Regions from separate parts of the Pseudarthrobacter linnaei genome, predicted to be linked through region 1. Evidence: riboswitches for the same ligand, from Rfam matches in the RefSeq annotation. Region 1 holds a riboswitch; the other holds the start of a gene.
The links. A riboswitch is a leader RNA that binds a small molecule or an ion and turns the genes downstream of it on or off. The one in region 1 is predicted to bind S-adenosylmethionine.

Region 2: another riboswitch for S-adenosylmethionine. It lies ahead of ACZYZ3_RS10755 (bifunctional o-acetylhomoserine/o-acetylserine sulfhydrylase); the one in region 1 lies ahead of ACZYZ3_RS19035 (cobalamin-independent methionine synthase II family protein).

What each region holds. Positions count from the first base shown of each region.
Region 1 covers NZ_JBVAYX010000038.1:14,011-19,574, reverse strand. Annotated here, with positions in the region: gene ACZYZ3_RS19040 (adenylosuccinate synthase) at 1-835, opposite strand, end outside; SAM riboswitch class I at 1,121-1,227, shown strand; gene ACZYZ3_RS19035 (cobalamin-independent methionine synthase II family protein) at 1,239-2,447, shown strand; gene ACZYZ3_RS19030 (uracil-DNA glycosylase family protein) at 2,619-3,251, shown strand; gene ACZYZ3_RS19025 (DUF3151 domain-containing protein) at 3,391-3,819, opposite strand; gene fbaA (class II fructose-bisphosphate aldolase) at 3,822-4,841, opposite strand; gene ACZYZ3_RS19015 (TrmH family RNA methyltransferase) at 5,020-5,564, opposite strand, start outside.
Region 2 covers NZ_JBVAYX010000009.1:113,381-118,944, forward strand. Annotated here, with positions in the region: gene ACZYZ3_RS10755 (bifunctional o-acetylhomoserine/o-acetylserine sulfhydrylase) at 1-1,136, opposite strand, end outside; SAM riboswitch class IV at 1,201-1,316, opposite strand; gene ACZYZ3_RS10760 (VOC family protein) at 1,522-2,160, shown strand; gene ACZYZ3_RS10765 (CPBP family intramembrane glutamic endopeptidase) at 2,310-3,092, opposite strand; gene ACZYZ3_RS10770 (histidine phosphatase family protein) at 3,157-3,837, shown strand; gene ACZYZ3_RS10775 (phenylacetate--CoA ligase family protein) at 3,848-5,245, opposite strand; gene ACZYZ3_RS10780 (amidohydrolase family protein) at 5,314-5,564, opposite strand, start outside.

The DNA of each region.
Region 1 (5,564 bases):
TGGGGAAGGGGCCTGCGCCCACCCGGGTGGTGTACGCCTTGATGATGCCGATGGAGCGCGAGATGCGGGTGGGGCCGATACCCGAGCCCACGGAGGCGCCGCCGGCCGTCGGGTTCGAGGAGGTCACGAAGGGGTAGGTGCCGTGGTCGACGTCCAGGAAGGTGGCCTGGCCGCCCTCCATGAGGACCACCTTGCCCTCGTCCAGGGCGGTGTTCAGGACATAGGTGCTGTCGATGACCAGCGGGCGGAGCCGCTCGGCGAAGGACAGGAAGTACTCCACGATCTCATCCACCTCGATGTCGCGGCGGTTGTAGACCTTGACCAGAAGCTCGTTCTTCTGCCGCAGCGACCCTTCGACCTTCTGGCGCAGGATCGAGGCGTCAAAGACGTCCTGGACGCGGATGCCGAGGCGGGCCACCTTGTCCATGTAAGCCGGGCCGATGCCGCGGCCGGTGGTGCCGATGGCGCGGGAGCCGAGGAAACGCTCGGTGACCTTGTCCAGGACCTGGTGGTAGGGCGCCACGAGGTGGGCGTTGGCGGAGACACGCAGCTTGGAGGTGTCGGCGCCGCGGGCTTCGAGTCCGTCGATCTCCTGGAACAGCGCCTCGAGGTTCACCACGCAGCCGTTACCGATGATCGGAACCGCGTTGGGGCTCAGGATGCCGGCCGGAAGGAGCTTGAGCTCATACTTCTCACCGCCTACGACGACGGTGTGCCCGGCATTGTTGCCGCCGTTGGGCTTGACGACGTAGTCGACTCGGCCACCAAGCAGGTCAGTGGCCTTACCTTTGCCTTCGTCGCCCCATTGGGCTCCGACGATCACGATTGCTGGCATGGGATCCTCCCCCATTCGTTCGGGCCGAAGTCCGCGTGACTCACCTGGGTGGTCACCGGAGCTCAGCGCCGTTCATGAGAATGCCCCGAATCTACCGCTGTGCTCTTACCATCAACGCCAGAGTCCGGGGCTCTTACCACCCAAGTTTAGCCGATCACGGTCGCGGCAGTTCATTTGACCATCCAATGGACTTCCCGCCGGCCGCTGCCCGCGGCCCGGCGTCCAGCCCGCGGAACTTCGGCGCACGCACTTGCGCCGGCAGGCCGGGTGGAATTAAGTGAGAGCTGACCATCCCGAGCGGCCGAGGGACCTGGACCATTGACGCCGCAGCAACCCTGTCCCGGCCACGGCCTTGTGGCGGCAAAGGGTGCTACCGCCAGGACCGATGGAAAGGAAGCGCCCCATGCGCCAGAACACCGACCATATCCGCGCCACGCACGCCGGATCCCTGCCCCGCACCCCCGAGCTCATCGCCGCGAACGAGGCCAAGGAAGCAGACGGCGTCACCCCCGAGTTCCTGGATCTGCTGGAAACCTCCGTGGTGGACATCGTCCAGCACCAGAAAAACCTCGGCATCGACATCCCCAACGACGGCGAATACGGGCATACGATGTCCGGCCCGGTGGACTACGGCGCATGGTGGAACTACTCCTTCAGCCGGCTCGGCGGCCTTGAGCCGACGGACGTCGACCGCTGGGCTGACGCCGCGGTGCACCGCTCCACGCCGGGCCACATCGTGCTGACCTCCTTCCCGGACCGGCGCGACCGGCAGAAGTTCAATGAGGCCTACAACGATCCGTTCTCCGGGATCCTGGCCCACCGCAAGAGTGTCACGCAGCCAAAGATTGCCGGCCCGCTGAGCTACACCGGGCAGGCCCTCGTGGGCTCGGATATCGCCAACCTCAAAACCGGCTTGGCCGCCGCCGGACTGGCCGAGGGCTTCGTCGCTTCCCTCTCCCCCGGCTCCTGCGCCCGCGTCGCCAACGAGTACTACAAGACCGATGAGGAACTCCTCTACGCCTGCGCGGACGCCATGCGCGAGGAGTACAAGGCCATCGTCGACGCCGGACTCACGGTCCAGCTCGACGATCCGTCGCTGGCCGAAAGCTGGGACCAGATCAACCCGGAACCGGCTCTGGCGGATTATCTCAAATTCATCCAGCTCAGGGTTGAAGCCACCAATTGGGCCCTGCGCGGCCTCCCCCAGGAGCAGATCCGTCTGCACGTCTGCTGGGGTTCCTGGCACGGCCCGCACACCACGGACATCCCCTTCGCGGACATCCTCGGCTCCGTACTGCAGGTCAATGCCGGCGGCTACTCCTTCGAGGCCGCCAATGTCCGCCACGAGCACGAGTGGCGCGTCTGGGAGGACACCCAGCTCCCCGACGGAAAAGTGATCATCCCCGGCGTCGTCTCCCACGCCACCAACGTCGTCGAGCACCCGGACCTGGTGGCGGACCGGATCGTACGCTTTGCCCAGCTGGTGGGCCGGGAAAATGTGATTGCTTCCACAGACTGCGGTCTCGGCGGACGGGTGCACCCGCAAATCGCCTTTGCCAAGCTGGAATCCCTGGGGGAAGGCGCCCGCCGGGCCACCGCGCGGCTCTGGTGACCGGGTCTGGGCAGAAACGTCATTTCGCAGGGCTTGATAGACTAATAAGGATCGACCAGGAATCGGTCCACACCACATTTTCAAACCACACCGTACTTGTCATGCCCCGGTACCCGGCATGCCGCGTACGGTCTGGCAGCTTTACCAATCCCGCAGGAGACTCAGCAATATATGACAGCCTTGGCCACTGAAAATTCACGCGAACAGCTTCTGAGCCGCCGCTACGAACCTAGCGTTGCAGCAGTCAACGAACTGTGCGACACGCTGCAGGCAACCAAAGCTGGCATGAACGTCCCGTACGTGGACCCGCTGCACGACGTCGACGAATGCCGGATCATCAGCCTCTTCTCCAACATCGGAACCGAGGACGAGTCGGGTTTCATCACCGCCGGTGACGAGGAAGCTGCCACCCGCCTGCTCGGCGTCCAGTGGAAGCTCGGCCTGCGGCCCGAGTACGTCATGCCCTGGAACGTCCACCCCTGGTACGTGCCAGGCGAGCCCAACGGCAAGTTCACGCCGGACCAGATTTCCGCAGGCCTGAAGCCTCTGCTGAAATTCCTCGCCGTCGTACCCCGCGCCTCAGTGATTGTGGCGCACGGCACCGAAGCCAACCGCCTCGCGAACCTGCTCCTCAAGACCGAGGTGCCCATGATCTGGCGCCGCGGCCTCAAGACCTACAAGGTCCGCTCGCTCAGCGGCCGCGCCTTCGCCGGCACGCCGGCCCGCCAGGAGCAGTACCTTGAAGAGATGGGCGCCGTCTACGCGGACGCCATGGCCCGCACCGGTCTGGCCAAGCCCAGCTAGTTCTCCGAAACGACAACGGCGGGCGCCCACCCAACTGGTGGACGCCCGCCGTCGGACTTTAACAAACAACGCGGGGTCACTTCCCGCCCATCCCGGTGTGCGGAATGGGCCGTAAGTGACCCCGCGTTGTTGTTGGCGGTTAGCGCTTTTCGGCTTCGATGGCTGCCTTGGCGGCGGGGTCCGAGTCCTTGAGGAACTTCTCGATCCGCTCCAGTTCCTCGGCCTCGCCGATCGCAGCGGACGCCCGGCCCAGGGAATACAGGGCCCGGAGGAAGCCGCGGTTCGGTTCGTGTTCCCACGGGATGGGCCCGACGCCGCGCCAGCCGTTGCGGCGCAGCGAATCCAGGCCGCGGTGGTAGCCGACACGGGAGTAGGCGTAGGAATCGATGGTCCGGCCCTCGCTCCACGCTTCCTCGGCCAGCACGGCCCACAGCAGCGAGGACGTCGGGTGCTTTTCCACCAGGTCCAGGGCTTCCTGGCCCGCGTCCAGCGCCGCGTAGACCTCGGTTTCGGCGGGCAGGAGCGTGGGCTCGGGACCCATCAGGTTCCGGCGGAAATCCTCCGACATGCCTAGAACGTCCTGCCGGTGGAGCCGAGCTGCTGGGCAGCCTCGACCACGCGGGCCGCGAGGCCGGCCTCGGCGGAGGCGCCCCAGACGCGCGGGTCGTACAGCTTCTTGTTGCCGACTTCGCCATCGACCTTGAGCACGCCGTCGTAGTTGCGGAACATGTGGTCCGCCACGGGCCGGGTGAAGGCGTACTGGGTGTCGGTGTCGATGTTCATTTTGATCACACCGTAGGAGACGGCGTCGGCGATCTCCTTTTCGGAGGACCCGGAGCCGCCGTGGAAGACCAGGTCGAACGGGTTGGCCTTGCCGATCTTGGCGCCGACCTGCTCCTGGATGTCCTTGAGGATCTCCGGGCGGAGCTTGACGCCGCCGGGCTTGTAGACGCCGTGCACGTTGCCGAAGGTCAGCGCCGTGATGTAGCGGCCGTTCTCGCCGGCACCGAGGGCATCGATGGTGGCGAGCGCGTCCTCAACCGTGGTGTACAGCTTGTCATTGATGGCGTTCTCGACGCCGTCCTCCTCGCCGCCGACCGTGCCGATCTCGACCTCGAGGATCATCTTGGCGGCAGCGGTGCGTTCCAGCAGTTCACGGGCGATGCGCAGGTTTTCCGGCAGGGTCTCGGCGGAGCCGTCCCACATGTGGGAGTTGAAGAGCGGGTTGCGGCCGGCCTTCACCTCGGCTTCGGAGGCTGCCAGCAGCGGCAGGACGAGCCCATCCAGCTTGTCCTTGGGGCAGTGGTCCGTGTGCAGGGCGATGTTGACGCCGTAGTTCTTGGCGACTTCGCGGGCAAACGCGGCGAAGCCGAGCGAACCGGCCACCATGTCCTTGGTGGAGGCCCCGGACCAGTAGGCGGCGCCGCCGGTGGAGACCTGGACGATGCCGTCGGACTCGGCCTCGGCGAAACCGCGCAGGGCCGCGTTGAGGGTCTGGGAGGACGTGACGTTCACGGCGGGGAACGCGAAGCCGCCCGTCTTAGCGCGGTCGATCATCTCGGAGTAGATCTCTGGGGTTGCAATGGGCATGCTGACTCCTAAAGTGAGTTTCGTCTGCGGGCTGGGCTCACCCTGGAGTGAACCTCGTCGGCTAGGAACCATCCTAGCCATTCCGGCGCCCGGGCAGTGTTTCCGGTCACTCGTGCCTGTAATACTGGCCCGCGTGTGATCCTGTTCGCCCGACTTCCGCTTCGGGCCGGCCGCGCCCCTACCCCGGGAGCTGGTTGAACACGTGCCGGCGGATCCAGGCGTGCATCGCGACGGCGGCAGCCGAGGCGGCATTGATCGATCGGGTGGAGCCGAACTGCTCGATTGACAAGGTGTCCACCGCCGCTTCGTGGACCTCGGGGGATAGCCCCGGGCCCTCCTGGCCGAACACCAGCACGCAGTCCCTGGGCAGTTCATAGGTTTCCAGCGGGACGGAGTCCGGGAAGATGTCGATGCCGATGATCGCCAGGCCCTCCCCCTGCGCCCAGTCCACGAAGTCCGCGACGGTCGGGTGGTGCCGGATGTGCTGGTACCGGTCGGTGACCATGGCCCCGCGGCGGTTCCACCGGCGTCGCCCGATGATGTGGACTTCCTGGGCAAGGAACGCGTTGGCGGTGCGCACGACAGTGCCGATGTTCATGTCGTGTTGCCAATTTTCGATCGCGATATGGAAGTTGTGCCGCTTGGAGTCCAGGTCCGCGACGATCGCCTCGTGTTTCCAGTAGCGGTATTTGTCCACCACGTTGCGGCGGTCCCCGTCCGCCA
Region 2 (5,564 bases), on a different contig from region 1:
ATGTTGGCCACGTGCGAGTGCAGTTCCAGGGCGTCGACGAAGCGCTTGCCCGACTCGGCTCCCCCCGCGATGTTGAAGGAAACGATGGCGCCAGTCCCCTTCGGGCCATACTTGCGGCCGCGCTCGTACCAGGGGCTGGACGGCAGCCCTGCATAGGCGACGGATTCGACGTCGTCCCTGGCCTCAAGCCAGCCGGCCACCTTGATGGCGTTGGCGACGTGCCGCTCCATCCTCAGGCTCAGGGTCTCGATGCCCTGGGCGATGAGGAAGGCGTTGAACGGGGACACCGCCGAGCCGAGGTCGCGCAGCAGCTGGACGCGCGCCTTGAGGATGTAGGAGAGGTTGGCGCCGAGGGCGCCGTCCTTGCCGAGGTCGCGGGCGTAGACCAGGCCGTTGTAGGTGGGGTCCGGGGTGTTGAAGCCGGGGAAACGCTCCGGGTCCTTGCCGAAGTCGAAGTTGCCGGAATCCACGATCACGCCCGCGATCGCGGCGCCGTGGCCACCAAGGTACTTGGTGGCGGAATGCACCACAATGTCCGCCCCCCACTCGATAGGCCGGATGAGGAAGGGGGTGGAGAGCGTGTTGTCCACTATCAGCGGGATCCCGGCCTCGTGTGCCACCTGCGAGATGCCCTCGATGTCCAGCACGTCCTGGCGGGGGTTGGAGACCACTTCGCCGAAGAACAGCTTGGTGTTGGGCTGCACCGCGTCGCGCCACTGGGCCAGGTTGTCCGGATCCTCGACGAAGGTGACGGAGATGCCGAATTTCTTCAGGGTGTGCGCCAGCAGGTTATACGTGCCGCCATAGAGGCTGGGGCTGGCCACCACATGGTCGCCGGCCTCGGCGACGTTCATGATCGCCAAGGTCTCCGCGGCCATGCCGGAGCTCAGCAGCAGCGCCGCGAGTCCGCCCTCCAGGCTGGCCACCCGCTGTTCGACGGCGTCCTGGGTGGGGTTGCCGATCCGGGTGTAGATGGGAGCCAGTTCGGCAAGGGCGAAGCGGTTAGCGGCGCTTTCGGCGCTGGGGAAGACGAACGACGTCGTCTGGTAGATCGGCAGTGAGCGGGCGCCGGTGGCGCTGTCCGGCTCCTGGCCGGCGTGGATCTGACGGGTTTCAAAGGACCAGGCGCTGGACATTGGGACACTCCTCAAGGGACCGGGCCCAGGCATCCCCCGGGCCCATTGGACCGGGGCTGCACTGGCGCCGCGCTTGCCGTCCGGCGGGTGCCGGTCGGCCAGGTCTTCACCCGGGGCACCCCACCGCGTGACGAGGGTTGCCGGCCAGCAAGCCGGGGCTGTGCGCTGGCACTCATGACCTGCCCCCAGTCTAGGAACCCGTTCCGGCTGTGGATACCTTTGTGACATGAACATGAAGTTGCACGGCCCGCGGGGACAAGAGAGCCCTGCCGTTCGCCGGGGTGACGCGGACCGATACCCGGCGGAGAAACCCCCAAAAGGACATCCCATCATGGTTAGGGCAGCCTAAGCTGAGAGCCGCATCACAAAGTGTCAAGATGAGGGCATGCGCATGGATCACGTCTCTTACGCCTGTGAACAAGATGGCCTAGCTGCCACCACCGAACGAATTGCGTCTGCCCTCGGCGTCGAAGCCGTGAAGGGCGGAGTACACCCCAGATTCGGGACCCGCAACATGATCATCCCGCTCGCGGGACACAAATATGTCGAGGTCGTGGAGGTCCTGAACCACCCCGCGTCCGACAAGGCCCCCTTCGGCCAGGCCGTCCGCGCCCGCTCCGAAGCAGGCGGCGGCTGGATGGGCTGGTGCGTCGAAGTTGACGACCTCGCCCCGTTCGAGGAGCGGCTCGGCCGCGCCGCCGTCAACGGCAACCGCAAGTTCCCGGACGGCCGAGAACTGGTCTGGAAACAGATCGGCATCCTCGGGCTCATCGCCGACCCCCAGGTCCCCTACATGCTCAAATGGGAAGGCGATCCGGACCTCCACCCGTCGAAAGCCTACGAGAGCAACGTCAAGATGTCCGCCCTCACGATCGCCGGCTCGGCAGGGCGTGTCACCGAATGGCTCGGTGTCCCGGTCGAGAAGCCGCTGGAAGACGTGGCCGTGAACTGGCTCGCTCCCCGCGGGACGCCCGGCATCCTCTCCGTCACCTTTGAAACGGCCTCCGGAGCCGTCACCATCTAACGCCCCACACTTCGGCCGCCATCAGCGGGTGCCAATGACGTCACCCACCGATGGCGGCCGATACTTTTTAACGCCGCCCCGGCCCCGGGCTGAGCTGGACGTGCTCCCGGCTTTTAGGGTTGGTGTGTGGTTTTGTGGTGTGCGCGGGGTCATCCGAGGCCGATGGACTTCCCGAACAGGCTGAAGCCGACGAACGCGACGACGTCCAGCACGGCGTGCGCAATCACCAGCGGCATCAGGCGCCGGGTCTTGATGTAGACGAGCGCGAAGATGACGCCCATGATGGCGTTGCCGATGAACGGCCCGAAGCCCTGGTAGAGGTGGTAACTGCCGCGCAGCATCGAACTGGCTAAGATCGCCAGCGGCAGGCTCCAGCCGAGCTTAGGGAGCCGGTCCAGCAGGTAACCCACCACGATCACTTCCTCCACTATCCCGTGCCGGATCGCGGAGAGGACCAGCACCGGGACCGTCCACCAGTAGGAATCCAGCGCGCTGGGGATGATCGCCGTCGTGATGCCCAGCGCCCGGCCCGCGGCGTACAGGCCCAGGGACGGGATGCCGATCAGCGCCGCCAGCCCGAACCCCTGCAGCAGGTCCCGGCCGGGGCGGGCGAAATTGAGGCCCAGTTTCTGGAACGCCGTGACGCCGCGGCTGCCGCCTCCGGACAGGCTTGACGTCCGGTGGTCGGTGAGGAAATAGAGCGCCAGGACCACCGGCACCAGAGCGAAGAAGATGTCCAGCAGCTGGTAGGTGAGATCGAAGTATTCGCGGTTGCTTTGCGACCGGTTCAGGGTGGAGGTGCCCTCCGCCAGCGGCGCCCGGGTCATCTTGTCCAGCAACTGGACGACCGAGTACACAGCGGACTGCCCCAGGGACAGGCCCAGGACGATCCAGACTTCTAAGCGCAGACGGCGGCGGGAGGGAACGAGCATGTTCCTATCTTGCCCGGTCTTGGCTTGCCCGGTCTTGCCCGGCTTGCCGCCTATGCTGGGGTTTATGAGTGCGCCCGGGAAAATCATCATGATCCGGCACGGCCAGTCCGCGGCCAACGCCGACACCTCGATCTACAACCGGGTGCCCGATTACCGGATTCCGTTGACCGACCTCGGCGTGGAACAGGCCCGGGCCGCCGGCGAGCAGGTCCGGCGGTTGCTCGACGGCCGCCCGGTGTGCGTGTACGTCTCCCCCTACCTGCGGGCCTACCAGACCCTGGAGGCGCTCAACCTCGGTGCGCTGGTGGAGCGGGTGATCGAGGAGCCGCGGCTCCGTGAGCAGGACTGGGCCAACTTCCAGATCGCCGGTGAGATCGAGGACCAGAAGGAACTCCGTAACGCCTACGGCCACTTCTTCTACCGCTTCCGCGAAGGCGAGTCCGGCTCGGATGTCTATGACCGGATCTCCTCCTTTATGGAGACCCTGTACCGGCACTGGTCCAGGCCCGGATACGCCCCCAACGCACTGTTTGTCACCCATGGGCTCACCATGCGGCTGTTCTGCATGCGATGGTTCCACTGGTCCGTGGAGTACTTCGAGTCGCTCAACAACCCGGACAACGCCGAGGTCCGCACCCTGTACCGCACCGGGGAGGGCAAGTACGAGCTGGACAAGCCGTTCAGCCAGTGGGAGGCCCGGCGCATCGATGAGACGGTGCTGGACGCCCCGCCGATGTTCTTCTAGCAGCCGCGGCTCATTCCGGGACCCGGGCGATCACCTGCCGGAACTTCCCGCTCAGGCCGCTTTGTTCCGGCGGTTCTTCCGCGCGGACGACGTCGACATTCCCCAGTTCCAACCCGGCAAGGTACTCCAGCAGCCTGCCGGACGCCGCATGCCACACCGCCGCGGCATCGGCACCGGGTTCCGGTTCGAGCCGGAGCCGGAGGGTCGCCGGACCTGTCTGGACAAGCTGGCCGCGGTGCAGTCCTGGCGTTTCGTTGACCACCGATCCGATGGCGAGCGGCAGGACCCGGACCGTGGTGCCGTCGGCGCCCAGCAGCCGCAGGACATCGTCACGGCGGCCCGCGACCCGGATGGCCGGCAGCGGGCTGCCGCACCCGCACGGGCCGGTCTTCGCCAGCACCGAGTCGCCGAGGTCGTAGCGGATGATCGGCTGCACGCGGTTGGCGAGGTTGGTGAGCAGCGCGGTGTGGGACGGCTCCCCCGGCGGTGTGGGTGAGTAGTCGGCCCCGACCGGTTCCAGGATGGCCCAGTCACTGTTGACGTGCAGCCAGCCGCGGGCGCAGTCGAATGCCAGCGGGGTGAACTCGGAGGCCGCGTAGGCATCGTGGACGGCAGCGCCGAACGCCTCCGCGATGCGGGCCCGCACGTCCGGGCCGCAGGATTCGCCGGCGAGCTCCACCACTACCGGTTTCAGGTGGAGCCGGCCGGCCACCTGCTCCTCGGCGAGCAGCGCGAGGGCACTCGGGTAGCCGGTGACGGCCGAGGGGTCGTAGTCGTTCAGGGCTGCCACGAGCCGCGCCAGCGGCTGCTGCACCGGGAACGCCCGGAACGCCCGCCGCCGCCACCCGCTGCGCCGGCGCTGCCATTGCACCCAGCCCGCCCCGGCGTAGTGTCCGCCCGTGCCCACCACAGCCGCCCAGCGCAGCCCGCGGCGGGCCATCGCCAGCAGCTCGGCCGGAGACAGCCAGGCCAGGTCGACGCGGAGGATAAAGGACTGGGAGACCGCCAGGGAACGCGGGTCGTGCACGAAGATCCCGGGGTGCCCGGTGGTGCCCGACGTGGTGCAGACGAAATACCGGCCCAGGAACGGCGTTCCGACCAGGGACGGATCGGCGATGAACGCCTCGACCCCGGCGCGGGTAACGGCGGGGTCGGTGACCCAGTCGTCGAAGTTGGCCATCAGCTCCTGTTTGGTGACCGGGGGCAGCTGCGCCAGGATGACGCCGCCGGAGAGCCGGGCGGGCGCCACGTCCCGGTACAGGTGCCGGTAGAACGGCGAGCTGGTCCGGGCGTGGGTGACGATCGCTGCCAGCCTGGCCTCGCGGCGCCGGGCCAGGCCGGCTGGCCCCTGGCGCTGGGCGCGCAGCTGATCGAGGGCGATGCCCAGTTCCTCCAACAGCCGGGCCACGGTTCCTCCTGGGGTAGGCCGACAGGGGCGAAAAACATGATGCCGCACGCTTCAGGTCAAATGTACCGTCAGCGGGCGCGGACCCCCGCGCGCCAGACGGCGCGGGTCAGCGGCATGCCCGGCCGGTAGGCCAGGTGGGTGGCGGACGGGGCGTTCACCAGGTGCAGGTCCGCGCGGTGGCCGACGGCGATCGAGCCGACGGCGCGTTCGCCGTCGACGTCGGTCCCGGACTCCCGGCCGAGGGCCAGCGCCCCGCCGTACGTCGCGGCACGCACCGCTTCGTGCACGCTGAGGCCCATCTGGAGCACGGCGGTGGTGA